One region of the Pseudomonas sp. 1 genome, then DNA from elsewhere that is predicted to be linked to it. Evidence: predicted binding sites of a transcription regulator. Region 1 holds the regulator's gene; each other region holds the start of a gene.

Region 1 (7,545 bases):
ATGGCTGACATGTTCGCTGATATCTACCACAGCCCGACCAAGCAGGTTGGCTGAGGTAATGAACCGTTTTTGTACCTACATCGATGGTCTGCCATGCATTGTTCCGGTTGTGAACGCGCAGCCAGTAATGTGGCCTCCGTCTATGCAAGACAAGGTAAAGAAATAACATGGGCAGCATGCATCCCGTACAGGTGATCGCGGTGACCGGCGGCAAAGGTGGCGTCGGCAAGACTAATGTGTCAGTGAACTTGTCCCTGGCCCTGGCAGAGCTTGGCCGTCGGGTCATGCTGCTGGACGCCGACCTGGGGCTGGCGAACGTCGACGTTCTGCTGGGCCTCACCCCCAAACGTACCCTGGCCGATGTGATCGAAGGCCGCTGCGAGCTGCGCGACGTGCTGTTGCAGGGCCCCGGCGGGATCCGCATCGTGCCGGCCGCTTCCGGCACCCAGAGCATGGTTCACTTGAGCCCGGCCCAGCATGCCGGCCTGATCCAGGCCTTCAGCGACATCGGCGACAATCTCGACGTGCTGGTGATCGACACCGCTGCAGGTATTGGTGACTCGGTAGTCAGTTTCGTTCGCGCAGCGCAAGAAGTGTTACTGGTGGTCTGCGACGAGCCGACCTCGATCACCGACGCCTACGCGCTGATCAAGCTGCTGAACCGCGATTACGGCATGAACCGCTTCCGCGTCCTGGCCAACATGGCCCAGAGCCCGCAGGAAGGTCGCAATCTGTTCGCCAAGTTGACCAAGGTCACGGATCGCTTCCTCGACGTCGCCCTACAATACGTCGGCGCGGTGCCCTACGACGAAAGCGTGCGCAAAGCGGTGCAGAAGCAGCGTGCGGTCTATGAAGCCTTCCCGCGTTCCAAGTGCGCACTGGCGTTCAAGGCGATCGCACAGAAGGTCGACACCTGGCCGCTGCCCGCCAACCCGCGCGGCCACCTCGAATTTTTCGTCGAGCGCCTCGTGCAGCAAACGGCAGGACCTGTGCTATGACCGCCAGCGGTATGAACCTTTACAAAAAGTCGGCGCGTGATGCGCAGTACGAGCTGATCGAGCGTTACGCGCCGCTGGTCAAGCGCATCGCCTACCACTTGCTGGCGCGATTGCCGGCCAGTGTGCAGGTCGAAGACCTGATCCAGGCCGGGATGATCGGCCTGCTTGAAGTCTCGACCAAATACGACGCGAGCAAGGGCGCCAGTTTTGAAACGTACGCGGGCATCCGGATCCGCGGTGCGATGCTCGATGAAGTCCGTAAGGGGGACTGGGCACCGCGCTCGGTTCACCGCAATACGCGCATGGTCAGCGACGCGATTCGAGCAATTGAAGCTAAAACCGGCCGTGACGCTAAAGATCACGAAGTTGCGGCCGAACTCCAATTGAGTCTCGACGATTACTACGGGATTTTGAACGACACCCTGGGCAGCCGGCTGTTCAGTTTCGACGACCTGTTGCAGGACGGCGAACACGAAGGGCTGCACGAGGATGGCGCCAGTGCTCATCTGGAGCCGTCGCGCGATCTGGAGGACGAACGTTTCCAGGCCGCGCTGGCGGACGCGATTGCCAATTTGCCGGAGCGTGAGCGACTGGTGTTGGCGCTGTACTACGACGAAGAGCTGAACCTCAAGGAGATCGGTGAAGTCCTTGGCGTCAGTGAATCGCGGGTCAGCCAGTTACACAGCCAGTGCGCGGCCCGCTTGCGGGGGCGTTTGGGGGAGTGGCGAGCGCGCTGAAGGCAGTGTGGGGACACTGCGAACGAGGCTGGTGCGGTGGTGAACGGCACCGGTCTCGATCTGTTGTGCTCCAGACAGTCATCGAGTGTTTTGCCGGATTGATTGAAATGGCGCGTCCAGGTGCTGGGCGCGTTTAAGACTGCTTGGAGGTCGAATTGAACAAAGACATGAAAATCCTCATCGTTGATGACTTCTCAACGATGCGGCGGATCATCAAGAACCTGTTGCGTGATCTGGGGTTCACCAACACCGTTGAAGCCGACGATGGCACCACCGCCATTCCGGTGCTCAACAGCGGCAGCATCGACTTTCTGGTGACCGACTGGAACATGCCCGGCATGACCGGTATCGACCTGCTGCGCCACGTGCGCGCCGATGAAAAACTCAAGCACCTGCCGGTGCTGATGGTGACCGCTGAAGCCAAGCGCGAGCAGATCATCGAAGCGGCCCAGGCCGGCGTGAACGGCTATGTGGTCAAACCTTTCACGGCCCAGGCGTTGAAAGAAAAAATCGAGAAGATTTTCGAACGCATCGGCTGATGAACGCGCGGGGGAGCTATGGAGCATAAAGAATCTTCACAGGGCGACTTCGAGTCGACCCTGAAAAAACACGCGGTCGAACTGGTCGAAAGCCTTGAAAAGGGCAGGTTCGGCGACGCGGTGCAACTGATCCATGAGCTCAATCAGACCCGTGACCGTGGCCTGTACCAGGAAGTGGGCAAGCTCACGCGTGAACTGCACAGTGCGATCGTCAATTTCCAGATCGATCCGCACATGCCGCAGGCTGAGGAAGTGTCGCAAATCACCGACGCTACCGAGCGTCTGGGCTACGTGGTCAAACTGACCGAAGCTGCCGCCAACCGCACCATGGATCTGGTGGAGAGCGCGACCCCTGTGGTCAATGGCCTGGCTGACGAAGCCCAGGCCTTGAGCGCCGACTGGGGCCGCTTCATGCGCCGTGAGGTCGGGGCTGAAGAGTTCCGTGAACTGGCGCGCCGGGTCGACGGTTTTCTGGCACGCAGCAGCGCGGACAACCGCGCGGTGTCGAGCAATCTGAACGACATTCTGCTCGCCCAGGATTACCAGGACCTCACCGGTCAAGTGATCAAGCGTGTGACCCAATTGGTCACCGAAGTCGAAAGCAACCTGCTCAAGCTCGTGCTCATGGCCAGCCAGGTGGACCGCTTTGCGGGCATCGAACATGACCGTGCGGCGATGCTTGCTGAAAAAGATCCACAAAAACATCTCTCGCAGGGTGAAGGTCCGCAGATTCATGCCGATAAACGAGAAGACGTTGTGTCCGGTCAGGACGATGTGGACGATTTGTTATCCAGCCTTGGATTTTAGTTTTCTGGGTTTTTAGACCTGTAGGAGCACCCCATTAATGAGCTTCGGCGCCGATGAAGAGATCCTTCAGGATTTCCTGGTTGAGGCCGGCGAGATTCTTGAGCAACTGTCCGAACAACTGGTCGAGCTGGAAAGCCGCCCGGATGACGCAGATCTGCTCAACGCAATTTTTCGCGGTTTCCACACTGTAAAAGGGGGCGCCGGCTTCCTTCAGCTCAACGAGCTGGTGGAGTGCTGTCACATCGCCGAAAACGTGTTCGACATCCTGCGCAAGGGTGAGCGACGCGTCGATGCAGAACTGATGGACGTGGTGCTCGAAGCGCTGGACGCGGTGAACAGCATGTTCGGCGAAGTCCGTGATCGCAGCCCGATCACCGCCGCCACCCCGGAACTGCTGGCCGCTCTGGCGCGCCTGGCCGAGCCGCAATCGGCGGATGAAGCCCCGGCTTCGCCCGTTGCCGAGATGATCGAAGAGCTGGTCGTTGAAAACGAAACCGGCGACTCCGGCGACATCACCGATAACGAATTTGAACAGTTGCTGGACTCGCTGAGCGCCGTCAAGGCTGAAGCCGAGGCCCCGGCGGCTGCCGCCACGCCTGCTTCCGACGAGGCGGCCAGCGATGAAATCACCGACGCCGAGTTCGAGTCGCTGCTCGACCAGTTGCATGGCAAGGGCCAGTTCGCGGTCGACGCCGTGGCCCCGGCGGCCGCTGCACCGGCTGCTCCGGCGGCGGGCGACAGCTCGGACATCACCGACGACGAATTCGAAGCCTTGCTCGATCAGCTGCACGGCAAGGGCAACTTTGCCGTCGATGCGCTGGAGTCGGCGATTGCTTCGGTTCCTGCGACGACTGCTCCGGCAGCGGCTGCGGCCGGTAGCGATCTGATCACCGACCACGAGTTCGAAGCGCTGCTCGACGATCTGCATGGCAAAGGCAAGTTCACTGATGTCGCCACCGGCGCCGTCGTGACCGCCGGCAATGCTGCAGCTGTTGCAGCGCCTGCTGCCAAGGCCCCGGCCGCTGCGGCAAAACCCGCCGCGAAAGCGCCTGAGCCGAAAGCCGAACCGGCGAAACCGGCTGCCGCTGCGGCACCGGCTCCGGCCCGTGCACCGGCGACTCCGCCACCGGAAAAACCGGCGAGCGAAGCCGAGACCACCGTTCGCGTTGACACCGCGCGTCTCGACGAAATCATGAACATGGTCGGTGAGCTGGTGCTGGTGCGTAACCGTCTGGTACGTCTGGGCCTGAACAGCGGCGACGAGTCGATGCAGAAGGCTGTATCGAACCTCGACGTGGTCACCGCCGACTTGCAGACCGCCGTCATGAAGACCCGGATGCAGCCGATCAAGAAAGTCTTCGGCCGCTTCCCGCGTCTGGTTCGCGACCTGGCGCGTCAGCTCAAGAAAGAGATCAACCTGGAACTGGTGGGCGAAGAGACCGACCTCGACAAGAACCTTGTCGAGGCGCTGGCCGACCCGCTGGTCCACTTGGTGCGCAACGCGGTCGACCACGGCATCGAGTCGCCGGAAGAACGCGAAGCCTCGGGCAAGGCCCGTGGCGGCAAGGTGATCCTGGCTGCCGAGCAGGAAGGCGACCACATCCTGCTGTCGATCTCCGACGACGGCAAAGGCATGGACCCGAACGTCCTGCGTGCCATCGCCGTGAAACGCGGTGTGATGGACAAGGATGCCGCCGATCGCCTGAGCGACACCGAGTGCTACAACCTGATTTTCGCCCCGGGTTTCTCGACCAAGACCGAGATCTCCGACGTGTCCGGCCGTGGTGTCGGCATGGACGTGGTGAAGACCAAGATTTCCCAGCTCAACGGTTCGATCAACATCTACTCGACCAAGGGCCAGGGCTCGAAGATCGTCATCAAGGTGCCGCTGACGCTGGCGATCATGCCGACCCTGATGGTGATGCTCGGCAACCAGGCGTTCGCGTTCCCGCTGGTGAACGTCAACGAAATCTTCCACCTCGACCTGTCGACCACCAACGTGGTGGACGGCCAGGAAGTGGTGATCGTGCGGGACAAGGCGCTGCCGTTGTTCTACCTCAAGCGCTGGCTGGTCAGCTCCGCCGCTCACGAAGAGCAGCGCGAAGGCCATGTGGTGATCCTTTCGGTGGGCACCCAGCGGATCGGCTTCGTCGTCGATCAACTGGTCGGCCAGGAAGAAGTGGTCATCAAGCCATTGGGCAAGATGCTGCAGGGAACCCCGGGCATGTCCGGCGCCACCATCACCGGTGACGGCCGCATTGCACTGATTCTCGATGTTCCGAGCATGCTCAAGCGTTACGCCGCACGGCGTATTTGAATCCGGGGCGGCGGGGCGACAACGTCCCGCCGCACCTAATGGAGTGTTTATGGCAGTCAAAGTCCTGGTGGTGGACGATTCGGGTTTTTTCCGCCGCCGCGTCTCGGAAATTCTTTCAGCGGATCCGAGCATCCAGGTTGTCGGCACGGCAACCAACGGTAAAGAGGCGATCGATCAGGCCCAGGCCCTCAAGCCGGATGTGATCACCATGGACTACGAGATGCCGATGATGGATGGCATCACGGCCGTGCGGCACATCATGCAGCGCTGCCCGACGCCGGTGTTGATGTTCTCGTCGCTGACCCACGAAGGCGCCCGGGTCACCCTGGATGCGCTGGATGCCGGTGCGGTGGATTTCCTGCCGAAGAATTTCGAAGACATCTCCCGCAATCCGGAGAAGGTCAAGCAACTGCTGTGCGAGAAGGTACACAGCATCTCGCGCAGCAACCGTCGTTTCAGTGCCTACAGTGCGCCGGCGCCTGCCGCTGCACCTGCAGCTGCGCCGACTCCTGCGCCGGCGACTTCGAGCTTTGGCAGCCACAGTGCTCCGGCCCGTCCGGCACCTGCGCCTGCACCGACTCGCGCGCCAGCGGCCAGCGCTTCGTCGCCAGCCCCGAAACGCAAAAACTACAAGCTCGTCGCCATTGGTACATCGACTGGCGGCCCGGTAGCGCTGCAACGGGTTCTGACCCAGTTGCCGGCCAGTTTCCCGGCACCGATCGTGCTGATCCAGCACATGCCGGCAGCCTTCACCAAGGCTTTCGCTGAACGTCTGGACAAGCTGTGCCGCATCAGCGTCAAGGAAGCCGAGGATGGCGACATCCTGCGTCCGGGCCTGGCGCTGCTGGCACCGGGTGGCAAGCAGATGATGATCGACGGCCGTGGCGCGGTGAAAATCCTGCCGGGCGACGAGCGTCTGAACTACAAGCCGTGCGTGGACATCACCTTCGGCTCTGCGGCCAAATCCTACAGCGACAAAGTTCTGGCGGTCGTACTGACCGGCATGGGCGCCGATGGTCGTGAAGGTGCACGCCTGCTCAAGCAGGGCGGCAGCACGATCTGGGCGCAGGACGAAGCCAGTTGCGTGATCTACGGCATGCCGATGGCCATCGTCAAAGCTGACCTCGCCGACGCGGTGTACAGCCTGGACGATATCGGCAAGCACCTGGTCGAGGCATGCGTCTGATGGATGTTCTAAGCCTTATCGGGATCATCATGGCGTTCGTCGCCATCATCGGCGGCAACTACCTTGAAGGTGGTCACCTCGGCGCGCTGGCCAACGGCCCGGCGGCGCTGATCGTGCTCGGTGGCACCATCGGTGCCGCGCTGCTGCAATCGCCGATGAGCGCGTTCAAGCGCGCCATGCAGATTCTGGCCTGGATCTTTTTCCCGCCGCGTGTGGATCTGGCGGGCGGCATCGACCGCGTCGTCAACTGGAGCCTCACCGCCCGCAAGGAAGGTCTGCTGGGCCTGGAAGGCGTGGCGGATGCCGAGCCCGACGCTTACTCGCGCAAAGGTCTGCAACTGCTGGTCGACGGCGCCGAGCCGGAAGCGATCCGCAGCATCCTCGAAGTGGATTTCTACACTCAGGAAGCCCGCGACGTCGAAGCGGCCAAAGTGTTTGAAAGCATGGGGGGCTACGCGCCGACCATCGGCATCATCGGTGCGGTGATGGGCCTGATCCACGTGATGGGCAACCTGGCCGATCCGTCGCAACTGGGCAACGGGATTGCGGTCGCGTTCGTCGCTACCATCTACGGTGTGGCCAGTGCCAACCTGGTGTTGCTGCCGGTTGCCGCCAAACTCAAGTCAATCGCGTTGCGACAGTCGCGTTATCGCGAAATGTTGTTGGAAGGGATCCTGTCGATCGCTGAAGGTGAAAACCCACGCTCCATCGAGTTGAAGCTTCAGGGCTTCATGGATTAAGGGACTAACCTCATGGCACGTCGTCGCCAGCATGAAGAGCACGTAAACCATGAACGTTGGCTGGTTTCCTACGCCGACTTCATCACCTTGCTCTTTGCCTTTTTCGTGGTGATGTACTCCATCTCGTCGATCAACGAAGGCAAGTACAAGATCATCTCCGAAGCGCTGATCGGGGTCTTCACCGACTCCGACCGCGCGCTCAAGCCGATTCCGATCGGTGA
Region 2 (7,545 bases), on a different contig from region 1:
CCGCATTCCGCCAACTGACCATGGCCGTGGACACTCATATCTTCCGGGTCAGTAACCGCACCGGCATTGCACCAGGGAAAAACGTGGTTGAAGTCGAAAAGAAGCTGATGAAGTTTGTGCCAAAAGAATACCTTCTCGACTCGCACCACTGGCTGATTCTTCACGGACGCTACGTGTGTCTGGCGCGCAAACCCCGCTGTGGCAGCTGTCGGATCGAAGATCTGTGTGAATACAAGCACAAAACTTCTGACGATTGAGCGGGTATTGGTTTTATTGATTTATCGATTGAAAAAATCTTTTTTACCATCTGCTGGAATATCGATATAAGGAGCGCCAAAGGCAGTCTTAGCCTGGAGTTGACCTTATGAGCACCAGCAAAGAGCAATTGGAAGCGGACGACGACTTTATCGCCACGGAGGCCGACGATGCCGAACCTGTGGTTGAAGTCGCCAAGACCAACTTGAGCAAACGCCGAACCATCGACAACCTGCTTGAGGAGCGCCGACTGCAAAAGCAATTGGCCGATTACGATTTTGATCTCTGACATTTGAAAGCCTCCCGAAACGGAGGCTTTTCTCTTTCTGTCGCACGCTGATTTCGATCCGCCCATGATCCGTCAGCCACTCAAACCTCAGACCAGACCGTTTCGCTGGGCCAGTTCGATCAAATCGACCAGCGAACGCGCGTTGAGCTTCAAAAGCAATCGGGTCTTGTAGGTACTCACGGTCTTGTTGCTGAGAAACATCCCGTCGGCAATTTCCTTGTTGGTCTTTCCGCGCGCCAGTTGCTGCAACACCATCATTTCGCGCCCGGACAGGCGGTCTACCATATCGGCCTCGCTGGCATTACCCAGGCTTGTCCGCACGGTATGCAACGCCTGATTCGGAAAGTAGCTGTACCCGGACAGTACCGCCTTGATTGCACTCAGCAACTCCGTCAGATCCTGTTGCTTGCAAACATAACCCGCTGCCCCCGATTGCATGCAGCGCATGGAAAAGTGTCCCGGTGACTGGGACGTCAGTACCAGCACCTTCAATGGCATCGCACTTGTCGTAAGACGCGCAATGACTTCCAGGCCATCAAGTTTCGGAATACCGATATCCAGAATGACGATATCCGGCATCTGGTCACGAGCAAGTTGTAACGCATCCACGCCATTATCGGTTTCTGCAATGACTTCGTAGCCATGACGTTCCATCAGCATACGTACCGCAAGACGAATGACGGGGTGATCATCCACGATCAGCACTTTATTCATTGGCAAGTCCAGTTTCGCTGTTCGAATTTTTAGAACCGGCACAATAACGTAGTCATTTCACCCATGGCATGGATAAGTTCCTCTACACCAGCACCGAGAGACGCCTCCTACAGGCAATAAAGATTATTCCTACAGAAAAGACTCACTTATAGAAAATCATGAGTCTGCATCAGGAACTCCACACCTCTCCACGTCCTTCGCGGCGGCGCTCGTAACAGACTGAAAAACCAAAACCCGGTTCAATGAACAGATACTAAAAACAACTGAAACAACTTACACATATCGCAACTCTGGAATTTAATATAAACACCAGATACCGAAATCCTTATCCGCCCGCCAACTTAAAACTCGACCACCCAACCACATCAAAACGACGAGAAAGACCATTCATGAGTAAAGACCATGCTAAAGATCAACAAAAAAATTCCCAACCCCATCACCGTCATTGCCATCTTCGCCTTTATATCGGAGACCTCCGCCGCCGTATCCCTGCCTTTTCTTAATAACAATGAGCGGGAGATCTATGTCTGGTTCCTGATCAGCTTTCCGTTCTACTTGCTATTCCTGTTTTTCATCACACTCAACTTTAACTACCGTTCTCTCTATGCTCCATCAGACTTCGACAACGACAAGAACTTTCTTAAAGCTTTCGAAGAGGAGGATAATTTACCGACCGAGGCTGTACACACTCCACCCAATATTGAGTCGCACGCCATTAAACTTCCAAAACCGCTGACCAAGGTGTACATCATCGACATTCGAAAGTTACACACTGATTCGGAGATTGAACTGCTATTTGAAAAAATCCCACACTCAAACAAGCATTCGCCGAGATTATTACTGTTTTTAACCGAAGCGGGGGCGGATGCTTTACTTAAAGACAATATCGAAATCCTGGCCAAACACGCCAAGAGAAGCCAGGGAACAACGTTCTGCATTGTTTATGACACGCACGCGCTGACCACATCCGTATTGGGAAAATTCGAAAGGGGATAAAGCGCGCAGCAGGACAATCATGCAATGCAGCGATGTACAGCCGATGAGGACAGTAATGTTGACCGGTATCGATCAATTCAAAGGAGAGCATCCCAAAAAAAACGGCCTTGTCGCTACGACAAGGCCGTTTTTTTCACATCAGCCCCGAAGGACTCAGAACAGCTTGCGGCCCTTGTTGGCGGCAATGCGCATGCGCAGCGCGTTGAGCTTGATGAAGCCCGCCGCGTCGGCCTGGTTGTAGGCGCCGCCGTCTTCTTCGAAAGTCGCGATGTTGGCGTCGAACAGCGAATCGTCGGACTTGCGGCCGGTCACGATTACGTTGCCCTTGTACAGCTTCAGGCGCACAACGCCGTTCACGTTGACCTGCGAGGCGTCGATCATCTGTTGCAGCATCAGACGCTCAGGGCTCCACCAGTAGCCGGTGTAGATCAGGCTGGCGTACTTCGGCATCAGCTCGTCTTTCAAGTGAGCGACTTCGCGGTCCAGGGTGATCGATTCGATGGCGCGGTGAGCGCGCAGCATGATGGTGCCGCCCGGGGTTTCGTAGCAGCCACGGGACTTCATGCCGACATAACGGTTCTCGACGATGTCCAGACGGCCGATGCCATGTTCGCCACCGATTTTGTTCAGCGTCGCCAGCACGGTGGCCGGGGTCATTTCAACGCCGTCCAGCGCGACGATGTCGCCGTTACGGTAGGTCAGTTCCAGATACTGAGGGGTGTCGGGAGCCTTCTCCGGGGAGACGGTCCAGCGCCACATGTCTTCTTCGTGCTCGGTCCAGGTGTCTTCCAGCACGCCGCCTTCATAGGAGATGTGCAACAGGTTGGCATCCATCGAGTACGGGGACTTCTTCTTGCCGTGACGCTCGATCGGGATCGCGTGCTTCTCGGCGTAGTCCATCAGCTTCTCGCGGGACAGCAGGTCCCACTCGCGCCATGGAGCGATCACTTTCACGCCTGGCTTGAGCGCGTAGGCACCCAGTTCGAAACGTACCTGGTCGTTGCCCTTGCCGGTGGCGCCGTGGGAAATGGCGTCAGCGCCGGTTTCGTTGGCGATTTCGATCAGACGCTTGGCGATCAGCGGACGCGCGATGGAAGTACCCAGCAGGTACTCGCCTTCGTAAACGGTGTTGGCGCGGAACATCGGGAACACGAAGTCACGCACGAATTCTTCGCGCAGGTCGTCGATGTAGATTTCTTTGACGCCCATGGCCTGCGCCTTGGCGCGGGCCGGCTCGACTTCTTCGCCCTGACCCAGGTCAGCGGTGAAGGTCACGACTTCACAGTTATAAGTATCCTGCAGCCACTTGAGGATCACCGAAGTGTCCAGGCCGCCGGAATACGCCAGAACGACCTTGTTTACGTCCGCCATGCCATCACTCCACGGGGTTCTACGGAAAGCCGAGGAGTCTACCGCTCAAACGCGATAATTTACAGAGGCGCGACAGCTTAAGACGACAAAGCGACAGAATCTGTCGAGAGGGCGACGATGACCGACAGGTCAGGAAGTCGCCGCTGCATTGGCAGGCGTGCTGGCTTGAGGTGCTGGGGCGGTAACCGGTGCCACCCGGGCCAACTTCACGCTGACCCGGCGATTTTTCGCCCGGTTGGCGGCGTTGGTGTTCGGGACCAGCGGGTATTGTTCGCCGTGGAAACGCACGGTGATCTGCGATTCGGCGATGCCGTTGGCCTTGAAGAAATCAACCACCGCCAGCGCACGACGGCGCGACAACTCACGATTGGTCAGGCGATTGCCACTGTTGTCGGAATAGCCATCGAGCTCAATGTGATTGACCGTCGGATCGGCCTTCATGAATTCGAGCATCACTTGCAGTTTGGCTTTCGCGGCGGCGTCCAGATCGGTGCCTTCGCCCGGAAAACCGACCTGCGAGTTTTTGACCTGATCGAAATTCTGCGGGAGCAATTTCGCCACGCAGGTCTGGTAGTCGTTGAACGCCTTGCTGAACTTGACCGGCAGCAGCCGCACTTCGGAGACCCGTCCATCACCGGAGGCACGTCGCACCACCGGGCTACGACCTTCCAGCAAACCGCTGATCAGCCCGCCGGCCTGCGATTGCGAACTGTTGAACAGCACGTTGCCGGTGCCGATCCTGACACTGCCCAGGTTGATGTCATTGCGTCCCGGCTGCCAGGGCGCGGCCGCCGCCAGCAAGGTTGCCGAACCACCGCCCAGCATCGCGTTGTAGGCATTCAGACGGAAGATCGCCTGCTCGCCGGCCTTGCGCACGAACTGCCCCGAGCCGAAGTCGGTGATCGGCTGCGTCAGGCGGCACTCGAACTTGTCGCCTTCGACCGTCCACTCAATGTTCTCCAGACGTGTCTGGTAGGTCAGTGCCATCGCGGGAAGGCTGGCAAACACACTGAGCAAGGCTAAATATCGCTGGCGCACGGGAGGCTCCATTGGCTTCTACAACAAAAAAGACCGAGACATACATCTTTACGGCATACCTTTGGGATATCGGACGCTCGTCGCAAAACTTGATAGCGAGTGCCTGCAAGAGTCTTTTCCGGTAGCATTCGCCTCAGTTTGACCCGCCTGGAATTCCCTCATGTCCGACCGCCTGACCCTGCTGCGTCCCGACGACTGGCACATTCATCTTCGCGATGGTGCCGTGTTGACCAATACCGTTGCGGATGTCGCGCGCACCTTTGGTCGCGCAATCATCATGCCCAACCTGGTACCTCCGGTGCGCAACGCCGCTGAAGCCGACGGCTATCGCCAGCGGATTCTCGCTGCCCGCCCGGCCGGCAGTCGTTTCGAGCCGCTGATGGTGCTGTACCTCACCGACCGCACCCAGCCCGAAGAAATCCGTGAGGCCAAGGCCGGCGGTTTCGTGCATGCCGCCAAGCTGTACCCGGCCGGCGCCACCACCAACTCCGATTCCGGGGTCACCAGCATCGACAAGATTTTCCCGGCGCTGGAAGCCATGGCCGAAGTCGGCATGCCGCTGTTGATCCACGGTGAAGTCACCCGTGGCGACGTCGACGTGTTCGACCGCGAAAAAATCTTCATCGATGAGCACATGCGCCGCGTGGTCGAGCGTTTCCCGACACTGAAAGTGGTGTTCGAACACATCACTACCGGCGATGCCGTGCAGTTCGTCAACGAGGCCTCGGCCAACGTCGGCGCGACCATCACCGCGCACCACCTGCTCTACAACCGCAACCACATGCTGGTAGGCGGGATCCGGCCGCACTTCTATTGCCTGCCGATCCTCAAGCGCAACACGCACCAGGAAGCCCTGCTCGACGCCGCCACCAGCGGCAGCGCGAAGTTCTTCCTGGGTACCGACTCGGCACCGCACGCCCAGCACGCCAAAGAAGCAGCCTGCGGCTGCGCCGGCTGCTACACCGCGTACGCCGCCATCGAGCTGTACGCCGAAGCCTTTGAACAGCGCAACGCTCTGGACAAGCTCGAAGCGTTCGCCAGCCTCAACGGCCCGCGCTTCTATGGCCTGCCGGCAAACACCGATCGCATCACCCTGGTTCGTGACGAATGGACCGCACCGACCAGCCTGCCTTTCGGCGAGCTGACCGTTATCCCGCTGCGCGCCGGTGAAAAACTGCGCTGGCGCCTGCTGGAGGAACACGCGTGAGTGAAGACCATTTCGACGACGAACTGGACGGTCAAGGTGGCGGCGGTTCGCGCCATCCAATGGCAGCACGCTTTCGCGGCTACCTGCCGGTTGTCGTCGACGTAGAAACCGGTGGCTTCAACTCGGCCACCGACGCTCTGCTGGAGATTGCCGCGACCACCATCGCCATGGATGAAAAGGGTTTCGTGTACCCGGATCACACCTACTTCTTCCGCGTCGAGCCGTTCGAAGGCGCCAACGTTGAAGCGGCGGCACTGGAGTTCACCGGGATCAAGCTCGATCATCCGTTGCGCATGGCCGTCAGCGAAGAAACAGCGCTGACCGACATCTTCCGTGGCGTGCGCAAGGCCTTGAAAGCCAACGGCTGCAAACGGGCAATTCTGGTCGGCCACAACAGCAGCTTCGACCTGGGCTTCCTCAACGCCGCCGTCGCGCGGCTTGACATGAAGCGCAACCCGTTCCACCCGTTCTCCAGTTTCGACACCGCGACCCTCGCCGGTCTGGCATACGGCCAAACCGTGCTGGCGAAAGCCTGTCAGGCAGCCGACATCGACTTCGACGGCCGTGAAGCGCACTCCGCGCGTTACGACACCGAGAAGACGGCCGAGCTGTTCTGCGGCATCGTCAACCGCTGGAAACAGATGGGCGGCTGGGAAGACTTCGACGACTGATCCTCGTCGGGTTTCTTCCGAGCATGAAAAAACCGGCCACGTGGGCCGGTTTTTTTGTACCTCGACGTTGCGCCTTACAGGGCAGCAGCGTTCTCGGTCAGGTAAGCCGCAACGCCTTCTGGCGAAGCGTTCATGCCTTTGTCGCCTTTTTTCCAGTTGGCAGGGCAGACTTCGCCGTGCTCTTCGTGGAATTGCAGCGCGTCGACCAGACGGATCAGCTCTTCCATGTTACGGCCCAGCGGCAGGTCGTTGACGATCTGCGAGCGGACAACGCCCTTGTCGTCGATCAGGAACGCGCCACGGAAAGCCACGCCGCCTTCGGATTCAACGTCGTAGGCCTTGGCGATTTCGTGCTTCATGTCGGCAGCCATGGTGTATTTCACCTGACCGATGCCGCCATTGTTGACCGGGGTGTTGCGCCAGGCGTTGTGGGTGAAGTGCGAGTCGATCGACACAGCGACCACTTCTACGTTGCGCGCCTTGAAGTCAGCCATGCGGTTGTCCAGAGCGATCAGCTCGGACGGGCAGACGAAGGTGAAGTCCAGCGGGTAGAAGAACACCAGGCCGTATTTGCCTTTGATGGCCGAGGACAGGGTGAAGCTGTCAACGATCTCGCCATTGCCGAGTACGGCCGGGACGGTGAAGTCAGGGGCTTGTTTGCCTACGAGTACGCTCATTGATATCTCCTGGTGTAGAAACTTGAAGTTCAGGGTCCGCGCCAGCCTGCCACCCTCAGGCGACAGCCCTGTGACACGAACCCTCTTCGCAAGGGCCGACCATCATACACTGCGTTTTTCGACTGTCCTTAAAGGTTTTTCGCGAAATCCGGGCTGGCACTCAGCCATGCACCACCGTTCGTCAGTCACAGGCATTGGCGATGAAAACCACCGGGAAAGCACTTTGACAATCATTCTCGTTAACATTAAGATCCATCGCAATTGAGTCACAACCAGCGACGGTTCTCACTTATGTATGTTTGCCTCTGCACTGGCGTCACCGACGGA
Region 3 (7,545 bases), on a different contig from region 1:
CTCAGGGCGGCCAGACGCAGATGGTTTCGCATGGGGGGCTCTCGGCTCAAAGGAGAAACGGTCAAAAAAGGAAGGCATTTTGACCGGTTTTTCCTGCCGGGCATCAACGGAGTGTTTCCAAGTGATACGAGGCAGGCCTGCCAACATGATCGTAGATCAAAGCTGACAGGCCGCTGAGCACAAGATGACAAAACTGTCAGCGCACCTTGAAACGCCCCATGATCGCGCTTACCCGGCTGTTGGCTTCCAGCAGCTGGCGGGTGTTGAGTTCGCTGGCCTGGCCGCTTTCTACCAGTTCATCAACCATGTGGCGGATCTGCACCATGCTGCGGTTGATCTCTTCGGTGACCGCACTTTGCTGTTCGGCGGCGGTGGCGATCTGAGTGCTGAGGCTGTTGATGTGGCTGACTGCACCGGCCATTTCGTCCAGCCCGCTGTTGACCCGGGTGGTGGCATCGGCGGCCGACTGGCAGCTGGCCTGGGTGTTTTCCATGGCGCTGACCGACGAGCTCACGCCTTGGGTCAGGCGGGTCAACATCTCGTTGATTTCCGAGGTACTGGCCTGCGTGCGGGCGGCGAGGGCACGGACTTCGTCCGCCACCACCGCAAAACCGCGACCCTGTTCACCAGCCCGTGCCGCTTCGATCGCAGCGTTGAGCGCCAGCAGGTTGGTCTGGCCGGCGATGGCGCCAATCACACCAAGGATTTCGGTGATGCGCTGGGCGTCCTGCTGCATGCTTTCTACCTTGTGGGTGGCGCTGGCCACCTCGTCGATCAACGCAACCACGCTGCCGGACGCTTCACCGACCACGATGCGCGAACGGTCGGCGTTTTCGTTGGCGCGCTGGGTGAAGGCGGCGGTTTCGGCGGCATTTTGCGCGACACTTTCGGCGGTCGAGCTCATTTCGTTGATCGCGGTAACCGTCTGATCGGTTTCCGAAGCGTGACGCAGCAGAATCTGGCTGGTGTGCGCCGAGGTGCGTTGCAGGTTGTCGAGGCTCGAAGCCATGGCGCCGGTAGCCTGGGTGACTTCGCCGATCATGTTTTGCAGGTAGGCGATGAAGGTGTTGACCGAATGCCCGATGGCGCCGAGTTCGTCTTCAGCGCGGATGGTGATGCGCCGGGTCAGGTCGGCATCGCCGCTGGACAGCGAATCGATATTGGCTTTCAGCGCTTTCATGCGCGAAACCAGTTGGCGGATCGCGTAGACCTGCAACAGCACCAGCAGAATCACCAGCGGAATCTGCAACAGGCTCAGACTGCTGAGCACGTCGTCACGCTGGGCGGTGAGCATTTTGGTGGGCAGCGCGGTGGCGAGGAACCACGGGGTGCCTTCGATCGGACGCATGAAGAACGTGCTGGCTTCACCGTGGTTGTCGAATTCGACGCGCTGCGCCTGCTCGCGGTTTTGCAATCCGGCCTTGACTTGGCTGGCGAAGGTGGAGCCGCCGGCCAGTTCGCTGATGTTTTTCAGCACGATCGGCCCGCTGATGCGCGAACTGTTGCTGATGATCTTGCCGTCGGCCTCGACAATCAGCATTTCGGCGTTGAGGTCTTTTTCCTTGCGCGCCACCAGATCGTTGAAGAAGCCCAGGGTCACGTCGATGGTCGAGACGCCCCAGGCGCTGCCGTTTTTCTGAATGGCCATGGCGCAGTTGGTGCGTGGTTCGGCGCTGGCGTCATCTTTATAGGCAGCAGCCCAGGCACACTGGCCGCGCGGGGTCTGCATGCCGCCCTTGTACCAGCTCTGGTCGTAATAGTTGGGGGCCGCGTCGCTGTTCCAGAAGGTGTTCACCGCCAGTTTGCCGGAGGCATCACGGTGCCAGAACGTACTGAACTTGTTGCGACCGGCCTCACGCTGACCGGGCAACGGCCAGATGCCGCCGCCGAATACTTTCAGTTCACCGTATTGATCCACCAGCCCCGGCAACACGGTGTCGATGGCTGCGCTGTCGAGCAACGGGATGGTCTGGGTGATGCTGCGCTGTTGCGCCTGGACCTTGTTCAATTCGCCCTGGATCTGCTCGGCCACTTCCGCAATGCGGTTGAGCACGACTTGTTCTTCGGTATGGCGCAGCTTGGGCGCGACCAGTTGGCTGATGCCAACCACCGTCAGAACTGACAACAGCAGAATGAACAGAACCAGAAACAGCGTGTAGCGAGCCTGAATGGTGCGGAATGCGGGCATGGAAACCGGTCCTTGAGCAGGGATTCTTATTGTGGGCAGGGAAAAAAACAGCGCGGGTTTCCTAACGTATCGTCGGGTCCTCGGGAAGCTTTAGGTACTTTCGTCCTAAAAAAAGCGATCCCGACCAAAGGAACATATCGGGCCTGATACACAAGAACTAACCGGGCCGAACATTAGAGCAATAAACCCACTTTAATCACCTTGTCATGATCGCTCTCGTCCCGTATTTCCGGGCGGTTTACGGTTTGTATCGTGAATGTACAAAAATTGTAAAAAAGTGCAGAAAGGAGTTGGTGCCACTAGTTTGCCGGCCGATACTCCGGGCAACTCAAAAGTGGTTCAACAAGGAATTTTTCATGTTTTCTTCGCAAGGAGCCTGCGCATGACTATCGGATATACCGGTGCCTGGCAACCCAAGGCGGGTTTGCTGGTTCGAGATACAGCAAGCTCGAGCAAACCGGTTTCTCAAAGCGTGAAGGTCAAGCAGATGCTGGCCCTGGTCGGCAACGATCCCACCGTGATCAATACGGCGGAAATGGACAAGCAGGGTCTGCACAAGAACATCAAGGGTTTCGATCCGACCAATGTTTCGGCCAAGCAACTGGGCAGCCTGAGCGCAATGCTGCGTAGCCGCGGCCTGATTTCCGAAATCACGTCCATGACCTTGCTCAATGCAGGCGACAAGTTCGATCGCTTCGGCATCCAGAAAGACCCGGACGCCAAGTTCAATGCGCTGGAGTATTTCGCCACGCAACTCGATACCATCCAGAACAACAATCTCAAGGGCAACAAGTACGCGAATACGTTGATCCCCGAGTACAAGAAAGCCATTTATGTACTGCAGAGCCTGCAGACTTACGGTCAGGGCGGGGAGCGCAAGCCTCCTACCGATCAAGGTGTAAAAGCCAAGGCCTGAAAGACAGGGCCCACTCCGGTAACGGGGTGGGCCCTTTCGTTTATATGCGGCGTTTATGGGCGGCTGCCACTTCTGCGATGACAGGCCGGCGGTGCGATCTGCCGCTGCATATCGTCATGCAATCGCTGCATTTGCGGGCAATGCAAGGACAGGGATTTGGGCTGGAATCCCCGATGAAACAACGCCAGCCATCCTGCTCCTCTGTCATCGGGCGCCAGTCCGCTGAACACGAAGCCTATCGTCGACAGCCGGTGCCAGGCCTTGTCGAAACCCTGCGCCAGCCTGAGTCTGATCGATATCAGCCAATGGTCGGGCAGTTGCTGCAATTCTTTGAGCAAACTGTCGTCCACTTCTTTGAAAACCCCGTCATATCGCCCCCAGCGCGGCTCAAGCTGCGCCGGCGCGCCGATCCACGGCGACACGTTCAACCGCGTTCCGAACACGTCGCACAGCTGTTGCATGAACTCACGGCATTCATCCGGCCAGGTCAATGCCGGCAGCGGGCGCTGATAACCATCGACGGGGGCGTAACCCAATACCAGCGATTCCGTCACGGCGTCGCCAAAGGGCGAAGGCGCATGATCGGGCAATAAGCCGGTGTTGTGAAACCCAAGACCGGCGGCCATTTTCTGCGTGTAGGGGTGATGGGTCATTTGCTTGATCGTGACGCCCTGATAACCCAACGCTTGCGCATGGATCAGCAAGTGCCGGCCCAGTTCAGTGGCGACGTTCTGCCCACGGATCTGCGGATCCACCACGCTCAGCGCCAGCTCGGTGATGGACGATTCCTTGTCGAGAATCAGCGTGGAGTGGCCCGCCACCCGATTGTCGGACACCGCCACCAACGAATGCCAGTGGCCGTCGGCGTGGTTCTGGCTGATCAACCGGGGCAGGTAAACATGCGGCTGAGCGTAATGATCGCCATAGATCTTCCTGAACAGGCGACTGACCGCCGCAGCGTCACTGGTGCGATAACTTCGCAGGGTGATGGAATCCATCAGCAACGCTCCTGGTTATGGCCGTTGTAGACACGACGGTCCAGCACACGCTGACGTTTGCCGGAGCGTGGATGACGTTCCAGTTCCTGCGTCGTGCAGCAGCGAATCCGCAGCGCAAGCTGGTGATCGGCGCTCAGTTGCTCGATCAACGGATAGTCTTCGAGCAAGGCGCGATGCAGTGTCTGGTCGGCTTCAGCGATTGCCGGTGACAGAGCGTCCGGTGCCCAGTGCAGACGCAGAATATCCGTCGCACCCTCCTGCTCGATCACCAGTTGCCATTCGTCGCTGCCGGTGATGCGCCACACTGTCTCGCCGATCGATTGCGGCAGCAGGGTCAGGATACCCACGCGCACCCGCTGGCTGTCGGCGCAGCGGCCCATCAATGCGAACTTGCGCCGGGGCGTGCCGGACGGTTCGCACCAGCATGCACGGTCACCGACCGGGTAGCGGATCAACGGCATCAACCGGCGTGTGAGGTTGGTCATCACCAGTCGTCCGGACCGGCCGCATTCTTCGATCACTTCGCCGCTGTTCTCGTCGAGGATTTCCAGCAGTGCGTGACCTTCAGGAACCCGATGTTCACCCAGGGCACAGTCGCGATGACTGGCACCGATGAAGCCGGCGTCGACGCTGGCGTAGCCGATGGACGCCACTCGGGCGTTGGGAAACACTCGCTCAAGCCGTCGCAACTGGGCGTCAAACAGGCTTTCACCGGCGTAAAGCAGGGCGGTGATGTGCTCGAGAGTCCGGCCCTGTTGTTCGAGCCAGGCTGCGAAGGTCAGCAGATGGGCGGGCAGGCCCGCCAGCACGTTGATCCGGTGCCGGGCAATCGCATCGCTCAGCAGGATCGAGTCGACATGGCCGGTAAAGGGAAACTCGACAACCTCGGTTTGCACATGCGCCAGGGCATCGTGGGTAAAGATGAAACTGGCATACAGGTCACCGACAAAAAACAGGTTGGCGACCCGGTCCCCGGCGTTCAGTTGCGCGCCGAGGCTGCGACCGAAGTCTGTTACCAGCGTCCGCCATTCCTCGCGCCGGAACAGTGAAAACTTGCCGGCGCTGGTGGTGCCTCCGGTCTTGAACACCAGCGCGTCAGTCAGCGGCGCTGTCAGGGCAGGCCAATGGTCGAGGTCATGACTGCCTTTCCAGTATTCCCCGGGGTCAATCACCGGCAGTTGTTCCAGTGATGTGACCGGCCGGGAAAGTTCGGCGAAGTGACGCGCATAAAAGCCGGAATACTGTCGAGCAAACGTGACCAGCTCTTGCCATTCAAACCGTGTGTTCATGTTCGGTTCCTTGCGTGTCTGTGCAGGGACCAACGCCCCGATTGTCGATCAGCAACGGCGTCTTGCCGCTGTGTTTGTTGCGGGTGAACCCGTCGCTGCCGCAAACCTCTACCTCGACGGTCAGCAGCCCGGTCTGGATGAGCGTGGCCAGCGTCGGGTAATCCAGCAGGCGACGCTGAACATCATCGGATAGCCTCGGGCTGCGAAAACGCATGCGCTCCAGTCCGTCCGGGGCATGCTCGAGGATCAGCTGGAACTCGGTCTCCAGGTGCTCTGCCAGTTGCGACAGACAGATGAAGTCGGTGCCGATGCGGATCAACTTGCCGTGACGTTGCAGCAGCTCGAAGCGCGGCGTAGGCAGCCCGCAGTCACACATGCCGGGGAGCCAGCGACCGCTGTCACCGACGTCGTAGCGCTGAACGTCCTGGCCTTCGCGCTCAATGGAGGTAAACACCAGGCGCCCGGTTTCATTACCGGTCACCGCACGATCCGACTCGAAATCGACGATCTCCAGGTGCTGGATATCGCTCATCAGATGGAACACCCCATCGCCGGTGGCCGGGCAGGCATGGCCGAGCGGTCCGGCGTCGACGCTGCCGTAAATGGCCGAGCGGATCAGCCTGACGCCGCAGCTGCGCATCAGGGCGAGGCTTTGTTCACCGGGATGTTCGCCGCCGAGGAAGACTTTTTCGATCCCGCCATAGGTACGCAGTCGTGCCTGCTCGTTGAGGAACAGACGGTGCAGGGTGCTGGGCATGCCGACCAGTACGGTGACGCGCTGATCGATGATGACCTGCGCGATCTCGCGGTAATCGTCATCGGCCGGAGCCCCCATCGGCAGGTGCGTGGCACCCAGCAGTTCCAGCACCTTGGAGAAACTGAAGAAACCGCCATACAGCCCCCCACTGAAGAACAGGTTCATTACCCGGTCGCAACTCGGGTCGAGCCCCGCCGCGAACAACCCGTCAGCGCTGGCGCGCATCTGTCGATCGAAATCGCGGTAGCTGTAACCGGCCAGCGCCGGGGTGCCGCTGCTGCCACCCGAGCGGAAATACAAGCGGGCCGCCGGATGGATAGGACGGCTGACGAAGGTCTCCTTGCTCATGATCGGCAGATTGGCCACGCGGGGTGGCGCCGGCAGCGGATCGAGCGTGGCGCAGGTCGTCAGTGCCGTCGTCGACAGGCTGACCGACACGCGCCGGCTCAAGCGTTGCAGGGCATACACGCCGTCGTGGGGCTCGCCTTCGTAACCATCGTGAATCGCCTGCACCGGGGTAATCCGTGTGACGCCGGCGGCAATCAGCGTCCGGGCCAGTCCGGCCATTTCGTGATCGGCACACATCAGTCCGGCGCTTTGCAATACGTTTCGCCAAGGCAGTAGCGCCTCGGTGACCCGCGGACGTGGCACAGGCTTGAGCAGCAGACTGCGAAACAGCGGCGAGGGGCCCAGTTGCCGGTCGTGGTTCCAGATGACGCGCCAGTCCGGCGCCTGCCAGACCTGTCCGCTGGCCCCGCCAAAGCTCTGAGCCAGTCGCGCCATCGCGGTTCGGGTGGTGATTTGCGAAGCCTCCTGAATTGAAGGTTGCAAGGCCGGCCAGTGTCGGGATCGACGTTCGAATGCCTCGGCCATGCCATTGCCGATCGAGCGCAAGACGTTCTCGTCGTCACTGTCCACCAGCAGCCATTGCGGACTGGAACAAGCCTGCTGGTCGAGGCGGCAGACTTCATCGGCCACGGCGTCCAGCGCTTGTGGCGAGACCGCTGCCGGTGTCAGGTAGATGAAACTGATGCGGTGGCCCCAGTCGATCCAGCGACATCCAGGCGCGAGTTGCTGGCGGATGGCTTGCAGCGCGGACTCGCCGCCCCACGCCGACACTCCGTTGGCCTGTTGGCACAATTCACCGATCCGGGCCGTGCTGGCCGGAACGACTGCAACATGCCCGGCGATCTGGCCGGTGGCATCGCACTGCGCCAATCCATGCAGCAATTGCGCGGTCATCCCCTGATCGCTGCTGCTGGGCCGCAACCAGTTGACGTTGCCGGCCAGCAGTCCCTCGATCACCGCGCAGAACGCCAGCAACGGCGAGTTGCCGGGAGTGATGTGGACCACCAGGCCCAGCGGACTCCAGCGTTCAAAGCGCGGCTGGCGATAAT
Region 4 (7,545 bases), on a different contig from region 1:
GCCCATCTCACTCCACAGCTGCTTCTCGAATTCGTGCGGGTTGTTCGAGATCAGCACGTTGGCGCAACGCAGGATGCGGCTGGTGGAGCGGTAGTTCTGCTCCAGCATCACCACTTTCAGGGACGGATAGTCGTCCTTGAGCAGCATCAGGTTTTCCGGCCGTGCGCCGCGCCAGGCGTAGATCGACTGGTCGTCATCGCCCACCACGGTGAACTGGTTACGCTTGCCGATGAGCATTTTCACCAGCAGATACTGGCTGGCATTGGTGTCCTGATATTCGTCGACCAGCAGGTAACGCACCTTGTTCTGCCACTTTTCGAGGATGTCGGCGTGCTCTTCGAAGAGCTTCACCGGCAGCAGGATCAGGTCGTCGAAGTCCACCGCGTTGAACGCCTTGAGCGTGCGCTGGTAGTGGGTGTAGACGATGGCGGCAGTCTGTTCCTTCGGGTTGCGGGCGTTTTCCAGGGCCTGGGCCGGCAGGATCAGGTCGTTTTTCCAGGCGCCGATCATGTTCTTGATCTCGTCGACGCCGTCGTCGCCTGCGTATTCCTTTTGCATGATGTCAGTCATCAGCGACTTGACGTCGGTTTCGTCGAAGATCGAGAAACCGGGTTTGTAGCCCAGCCGTTCATGTTCCTTGCGGATGATGTTCAGGCCCAGGTTGTGGAAGGTGCAGACCGTCAGGCCGCGACCTTCGCCGGGGCGCAGCAGGGTGCCGACCCGTTCCTTCATCTCGCGCGCGGCCTTGTTGGTGAAGGTCATGGCGACGATGTACTGGGCGCGGATGCCGCAGTTCTGGATCAGGTGCGCAATCTTGCGCGTGATCACGCTGGTCTTGCCGGAGCCAGCACCGGCGAGCACCAATAGAGGGCCGCCGACGTAGTTCACGGCTTCTTGCTGCCGGGGATTGAGTCGGGACATACGGAAATTCGGGAGTCGTTGACGAAATGGGCCGGCATTTTAACAGGCTCAGCGATTTGTGCTGCTCTCTCCGACTTGTGACGCAGCACGCGATTGAAATTTGCCGGTTTTGTTACTTTCACGCAGGATGCGCGGTGATTTTGCGGCTAATGTTCTCATTCGTGACACAAAATAACGTTTTGATATCCGTTGTCGTTTGGTCATTGGTTGCCGCAACGGCATAATGCCCGCCGCCCACATCATTGCAGAGTCTAGGGAGTCAGCTTGACTACGCCTGTCGAACCCTTGCGTTTGCTGCTACTGGCCGAAGAGCCAGCGTGGACAGCGTTATTGCGCGAGTGTCTGGCTCCGTTGGGGAGTGCGGCGGTGCTGATCAGCGCGCCGAACTGGGAGTCGGTCAGCAGCCTGTTCGAAGACAACCGCCACGCGGTGTTGTTGACCGTTCCCGCGTTGCAGCCGGCGCCCGGCCGTTGCAGCCTGCCGACGGTATTGCTTTTGGAACAGGAGCCGGCGACCGCGCCCGATGGCGTCAGCGACTGGCTGGTGTTCGATGCCCTCGATGCCGGCATGCTCCGGCGTTGCCTGCGGCATGTGCGCGAACGCGGCGTGCTGGAAAACACCCTGCAACGCCTGGCCGAACAGGATCCGCTGACCGGCATCGCCAACCGCCAGGGCTTCCAGACCCTGCTCACGGCGCGCCTCGCCGAAAACGACGGTCGCGGCCTGGCCCTCGGCCACCTCGATCTCGACAACTTCCGCCACGCCAACGACGCCCTCGGCCATCAGGCCGGCGATCGCCTGATCCTGCAAGTCGTCGCACGGCTGAAAAGTCAGCTGGAAGTCGGCGATCAACTGGCACGCCTGGGCAGCGACGAATTCGCCCTGCTGATCGACACCCGCCGCGCCCCGCAACGGGCGGAATGGATGGCCGAACGCATCACCGAAGCCCTGGCCGAACCTTATTGGGTCGATGGCGAAAGCCTGTTGATCGGTTCCAGCCTCGGCATCGCTCATGCCCGGGCCCAGGGCGGTGCCGATCCGCTGATGTGGCACGCGCACATCGCCATGCAACAGGCCAAGAGCACCCAGGGCTGCACGTTTCACATCTTCAACGAACGGATCAACCGCAACGCGCGGAGCATGGCCGACCTCGAAAGCGAGCTGCGCCGGGCCTTGCGCCGCGATGAGCTGGAGCTGCATTACCAGCCGCGCCTGAATCTGCAGGATGGCCAGATCGTCGGCCTCGAAGCGCTGGTGCGCTGGCGTCACAGTGAGCGCGGCTTGCTTGCGCCGAGCGAATTTGTGCCGCTGGCCGAGCAGAGCGGCCTGATTGTGCCGCTGGGTTATTGGGTGATTTCCCGGGCCCTGCGTGACATGCAGGCGTTGCGCGAGCGCGGTCTGCCGGCGCTGCACATGGCGATCAACCTGTCGTTCCGCCAGTTTCAGGACAGCCAGTTGCTGCCGACGCTCAGCCGCTTGATCGCCGAGCGCGGTGTCGAGGCGCAATGGCTGGAATTCGAACTCACCGAAACCGCCGTGATGCGCCGCAGCGATCTGGTCAAGCAGACCATGGACGCGCTCGGTCGCCTCGGCGTGCGTTTTTCGCTGGATGACTTCGGCACCGGGTTCTCGTCGTTCGTGCACCTCAACAGCCTGCCGATCACCTTGCTGAAGATCGACAAGAGTTTCGTCGGCGGCATGGAGCAACGCGAAGAAAACCGCAAACTGGTGCACGCGATGATCAATCTCGCGCACAACCTGCACCTGGAAGTGGTGGCCGAAGGGGTGGAAACCCGCGAGCAACTGGATCTGTTGCGCGGTTTCGGCTGCGATCAGGTGCAGGGTTACCTGATCAGCAAACCGTTGCCGTTGGCGGAGTTGATTGACTATCTGATTGCTGACGCCAGCCAGCCTCCGCTGGGCATTGTGGTCTGACCAACAAGCTTACGGGAGCAGGGTTGCTCCCGTAGCCCGTCATTCCGGCTGAGCAATCTTGAATCCTTGAGATTGCGGCTCCAGTCGAATCATCCGCTTCATCTTCCATTCGAACGCCAGTGTCAGGCTGATTGCCGCGCAGGCCAGGCCCAGAGCCAAACCCCACCAGACGCCGGTCGGCCCCCAGTGCAGATGGAACGCCATCAACCACGCTGCCGGCGCGCCGATCAGCCAGTAGCAACCGAGCCCGACGAGGAAGGTGGTCTTGGCATCCTTGAGTCCGCGGATGCAGCCCATGGCAATGGTCTGCGTGCCGTCGAACAGCTCGAACCACGCCGCCACGGCCAACAGGCTCACGGCCAGATGAATCACCTCGGCAAATGCCGGGTCGTTATGGTCGAGGAACAAACCGACCAGTTGATTAGGCAGCAGCCAGAACACCATCGCAAACCCCAGCATCACCACTGCACCGAAGACGATACCGACCCGCCCGGACATCCGCGCATCGCTCAATTGCCCAGCGCCGTAATGCTGGCCGACGCGCATGGTGATCGCATACGACATCCCTGCCGGCACCATGAATGCCACCGAGACGATTTGTAGCGCAATCTGATGCGCCGCCAGTTGGGTGCTGCCCATGGTGCCCATGCACAGCGCCGCGAAGGCGAACAGTCCGACCTCCACTGCATAGGTGCCGCCGATCGGCAGGCCCAGGCGCCAGAGTTCTTTGAGGTACTGCCGGTTCGGCCGCGACAGGCCTTCACGCAGCGGGTAGGCGTTATAGGCCGGATGCCGGCGGATGTGCCAGGCCAGCGCCAGTGCCATGCAGTTGGCAACAATCGCCGTGACCAGACCGATACCGGTCAGCCCCAGTTTCGGCAGGCCGAACATGCCGGTGATCAGCGCGTAATTGAGCAGGAAGTTGGCCACCGTGCCGGCGAGGCTGATGACCATCACCGGTGTTGCCCGGCCGATGGCGCTGGTGAAACCGCGCAGGGCCATGAAACTCAGGTAGCCGGGCAGGGCGAAGGGCAGGGCGATCAGGAACTGCCCGGCGGCGTTGACGTTGGTCTCGGTCTGGCCGAACAGCAACAGCACCGGTTTCAGATTCCATAACAGCAACCCGGCACCGAGTGCCATCAGCCACGCCAGCCATAGCCCGGCCTGAGTCAGGCGGGCGGCGCCGATGATGTCGCCGGCGCCCTGACGAATCGCCACCAGGGTACCGACCGCCGCGATTACGCCGATGCAGAAAATCGACACGAACGAATAGCTGGCTGCGCCCAGACCACCTCCGGCCAGCGCTTCGGGACTGAGGCGCGCCATCATCAGGGTGTCGGTCAGCACCATCAGCATGTGCGCCAACTGCGAAGCAATCAACGGCCCCGCCAGCCGCAGGATGGCCCAGAGTTCGGTACGCACAGGACGCTGCATGGTGTTCACATCCATATAAAAGAGGGAGCAGGAGACCGTCGATTCTCAGGGTTTGGTGCGGGTTGCACAAAGGGATAAAAAGGATGGGTGGCATGATTAAAACTCATCCTGCGACGATTCTGCTAAGTTGGCGCAATCCCGCCATTGGAGCGTTGTGCATGTCCCGTCGTCTTCCACCCTTGTATGCCCTGCGCGCATTCGAAGCGGCGGCCCGTCACAGTTCGTTCACGCGGGCCGCCGAAGAGTTGTCAATCACGCAAAGTGCGGTGAGCCGGCACATCCGCACACTCGAAGAGCATTTCGCCTGCCGCTTGTTCCATCGCAGCGGTCGCAATCTGCAACTGACCGAGTCGGCGCGCCTGCTGCTGCCGGGCATCCGCGAGGGATTCGCCGCCCTGGAGCGAGCCTGCAATACCTTGCGCGCCGAAGATGACATCCTGCGCATGAAAGCTCCGTCGACCCTGACCATGCGCTGGTTGCTGGCGCGGCTCAGTCGCTTCCGCCATCTGCAGCCGGGCAACGAGGTACAACTGACCAGCGCCTGGATGGACGTGGATTCGGTGGACTTCAACAACGAGCCCTTCGATTGCGCGGTGTTGCTCAGTGACGGGCATTTCCCGCCGGACTGGGAAGCCAGCCTGCTGTTTCCAGAGGAGCTGATTCCGGTCGGCGCGCCGAATCTGCTCAACGACCAGCCCTGGGACGTGGCACGGCTGGCCAGCGCCGAATTGCTGCACCCGACGCCGGATCGCCGGGACTGGCGCAGTTGGCTGGAACACATGGGGTTGTCGGATCAGGTGTCACTCAAGGGCGGGCAGGTGTTCGATACCCTGGAACTCGGGATGATTGCGGCGGCCCGGGGCTACGGTGTGTCCATGGGGGATTTGCTGATGGTGGCCGAGGATGTCGCGCAAGGACGCCTGAGTCTGCCGTGGCCGACGGCGGTCGCCAGCGGACTGAATTATTACCTGGTGTGGCCAAAAACCCGTCCGGGAGGTGAACGTTTGCGCCGCCTGAGCGACTTCCTGCAAGGCGAAGTCCGCGCCATGACGCTGCCGGCGGTCACACGCTTGAGCTGAAACGTTCGAGCCTGCACAATGCCGGCCTTTCGCCATAACCCTGCTATTCGCTCAAGTATTCGGTTTTACCGCCGAATACGTGCATGTGGAACCGTCGTGCCGGTATCCACGATTCACCCCCACTATTAGAAAAATTTCCGAGTCAGGATCAAGGAGGATCCCGTGGCTCGGCCAGGAGCTGTCCATGTCTCAACCTCGCGCTCGGATCGCCTCGCAGCTGGGCCTCGCGCTCGCCGTGATACTGGCGATTGTCATCAGCGGCAGTACGGTGTTCGCCCTGCGTTCGCTTGACACCGCCAACCTCGCCACTCGTGAAGAACACCTGGCCAGCGAGGCACGCCTGCTCGCCGATCAGTTGAGCACTTTCCACGGCACGCTGCGTGAAAGCACCCAGCGCCTGAGCGGATTGTTCGAGAAGCGCTTCAGCGCCGGCCTGAGCATTCATCCGGGCGAGCCGGTCAACGTCGCTGGCACCCAGACCCCAGGCCTGCATCTGGGCAGCGAAGTGCTGAACAACAACTTCAAGGAAGTCGACGAGTTCAAGCAGATGACGGCGGGTGTCGCCACGCTGTTCGTGCGCAGCGGCGAAGACTTCGTGCGGGTCAGCACCTCGCTGACCAAGCAGGATGGCAGTCGCGCCATCGGCACCTTGCTCGATCACGCTCACCCGGCCTACGCGAAGTTGATGGCGGGGCAGGGTTACGTTGGCCGCGCCTTGCTGTTCGATCGCTCCTACATGACTCAATACACCCCGGTGCGTGACAGCAGCGGCAAGGTGATTGCTGTGTTGTTCGTCGGCTTCGATTACACCGACGCGCAGAACGCCCAGTTCGAAAACCTCAAGCGCTTCCGCATCGGCCAGACCGGCTCGCTGGCACTGCTGGACGAAAAGAACCAATGGCTGGTGGCGCCGGCTGGCGTGCAGGCGCTGGATCAAGCGGTTCCTGTGATCAATGATCTGGCGAAAACGCCGGGTAAAGGTCGGTTCTGGAGCGACAAGTCCGAAGACTTCTACAGCATTGCCGTGCCGTTCGAAGGCGGCCCGTGGTCGGTGGTGGCGAGCATGCCGAAGGCCGAGATTCGCGCGGTGACCTGGAGCGTGGGTACCCAACTGGCCATCGGCAGTCTGCTGGCAATGTTGCTGGCGGTCGGCTCCGTGGTCTGGTTGCTGCGCAGCAAACTGGCGCCTTTGGGTGATCTGGTACGTCAGGCGGAAGCCCTGGGTGCCGGTGATCTGAGCGTGCGTCTGAGCGTGTCGAGCAATGACGAAATCGGCCAGTTGGCCCGCGCCTTCAACCAGATGAGCCAGGCGCTGTCGACCATGGTCGAGCACATCCGCCGCGCCTCGGAAGAGGTCAACCGTCGGGCTCAAGCGCTGTCCGGCCTGTCTGGCGGCGCCTATGAAGGCATGGAGCAGCAGTCTGGCGAAATCACCAGCATGGCGGGTGCGGTTGAAGAGTTCTCCGCCACGTCGCTGAACATTGCCGACAACATGGGCAACACCCAGCGTCTGGCCCAGGAAAACGCTCAGCAGACCCAGATCGGTCGCACGTCGATGGAAGAAGCGTCGTCCTCGCTGGAGCAGATTGCCGGCGCACTGAACACCACGGCGACCGTGATCAACACGCTGGGTCAGCGCTCCCAGGAAATCGGCGGCATCGTCAGCGTGATCACCTCGATTGCCGAACAAACCAACCTGCTGGCACTCAACGCCGCCATCGAAGCGGCCCGTGCCGGTGAACAGGGTCGGGGTTTTGCCGTGGTGGCCGACGAAGTGCGCAATCTGGCGTCGCGCACTCGTCAGGCGACCGATGAAATCTCCGGCATGATCCATAGCATCCAGCAGGAAACCGGCAACGCCATCAGCACCATGGAACAAGGCAACGTGCTGATGCAGGAAGGCCTGTCGCGTAACGCCAACGTCGCATCGGCGCTGGCGCGGATCGATGAGCAGAGCCGTTCGGCAGGCCAGCAATTTGCCGCGATCACCACCGCGACCCAGGAACAGAGCAGCACCGCGACGCTGTTGAGCAGCAACCTGCAGAGCATCGCGATGGCCAACAGCGAGCAGCGCGAGGTGGTGTCCAACCTGGCAATCACCGCCAAGGAACTGGAAGGCCTGGCAGCCGACCTGCGCCAGGAGGTCGACCGCTTCCGTTGAGGCCTCTTTGAAGTA

The links. Region 1 encodes FliA, which starts transcription of late flagellar genes. Its sites were predicted from a motif close to CTAAAGTTTNNNNNNNNNNNGCCGNTAA; they were not measured.
Positions count from the first base shown of each region.
Region 2: the regulator FliA is predicted to act here: its motif matches at 4,730-4,757, upstream of AC1MDC_RS11815 (flagellar protein MotY).
Region 3: the regulator FliA is predicted to act here: its motif matches at 2,255-2,282, upstream of AC1MDC_RS26905 (methyl-accepting chemotaxis protein).
Region 4: the regulator FliA is predicted to act here: its motif matches at 5,420-5,447, upstream of AC1MDC_RS15500 (methyl-accepting chemotaxis protein).

Region 1 is NZ_JBWXMQ010000013.1:100,339-107,883, forward strand. Features, by position in the region: gene flhF (flagellar biosynthesis GTPase FlhF) at 1-54, shown strand, start outside; gene fleN (flagellar synthesis regulator FleN) at 168-998, shown strand; gene fliA (RNA polymerase sigma factor FliA) at 995-1,735, shown strand; gene AC1MDC_RS19935 (chemotaxis response regulator CheY) at 1,903-2,274, shown strand; gene AC1MDC_RS19940 (protein phosphatase CheZ) at 2,293-3,081, shown strand; gene AC1MDC_RS19945 (chemotaxis protein CheA) at 3,119-5,398, shown strand; gene AC1MDC_RS19950 (protein-glutamate methylesterase/protein-glutamine glutaminase) at 5,448-6,584, shown strand; gene AC1MDC_RS19955 (flagellar motor protein) at 6,584-7,324, shown strand; gene motD (flagellar motor protein MotD) at 7,337-7,545, shown strand, end outside.
Region 2 is NZ_JBWXMQ010000006.1:284,922-292,466, reverse strand. Features, by position in the region: gene nth (endonuclease III) at 1-257, shown strand, start outside; gene AC1MDC_RS11835 (PA3496 family putative envelope integrity protein) at 365-544, shown strand; gene AC1MDC_RS11830 (response regulator transcription factor) at 632-1,258, opposite strand; gene AC1MDC_RS11825 (hypothetical protein) at 1,661-2,254, shown strand; gene AC1MDC_RS11820 (argininosuccinate synthase) at 2,408-3,625, opposite strand; gene AC1MDC_RS11815 (flagellar protein MotY) at 3,755-4,663, opposite strand; gene pyrC (dihydroorotase) at 4,824-5,870, shown strand; gene rnt (ribonuclease T) at 5,867-6,541, shown strand; gene AC1MDC_RS11800 (peroxiredoxin) at 6,616-7,218, opposite strand; gene AC1MDC_RS11795 (bacterioferritin-associated ferredoxin) at 7,510-7,545, shown strand, end outside.
Region 3 is NZ_JBWXMQ010000025.1:53,829-61,373, reverse strand. Features, by position in the region: gene AC1MDC_RS26910 (DUF411 domain-containing protein) at 1-32, opposite strand, end outside; gene AC1MDC_RS26905 (methyl-accepting chemotaxis protein) at 197-2,188, opposite strand; gene AC1MDC_RS26900 (hypothetical protein) at 2,571-3,104, shown strand; gene AC1MDC_RS26895 (GNAT family N-acetyltransferase) at 3,158-4,102, opposite strand; gene AC1MDC_RS26890 (phenylacetate--CoA ligase family protein) at 4,102-5,391, opposite strand; gene AC1MDC_RS26885 (aldehyde dehydrogenase family protein) at 5,375-7,545, opposite strand, start outside.
Region 4 is NZ_JBWXMQ010000009.1:120,028-127,572, reverse strand. Features, by position in the region: gene rep (DNA helicase Rep) at 1-921, opposite strand, end outside; gene AC1MDC_RS15515 (putative bifunctional diguanylate cyclase/phosphodiesterase) at 1,186-2,856, shown strand; gene AC1MDC_RS15510 (NorM family multidrug efflux MATE transporter) at 2,896-4,290, opposite strand; gene AC1MDC_RS15505 (LysR substrate-binding domain-containing protein) at 4,449-5,369, shown strand; gene AC1MDC_RS15500 (methyl-accepting chemotaxis protein) at 5,554-7,530, shown strand.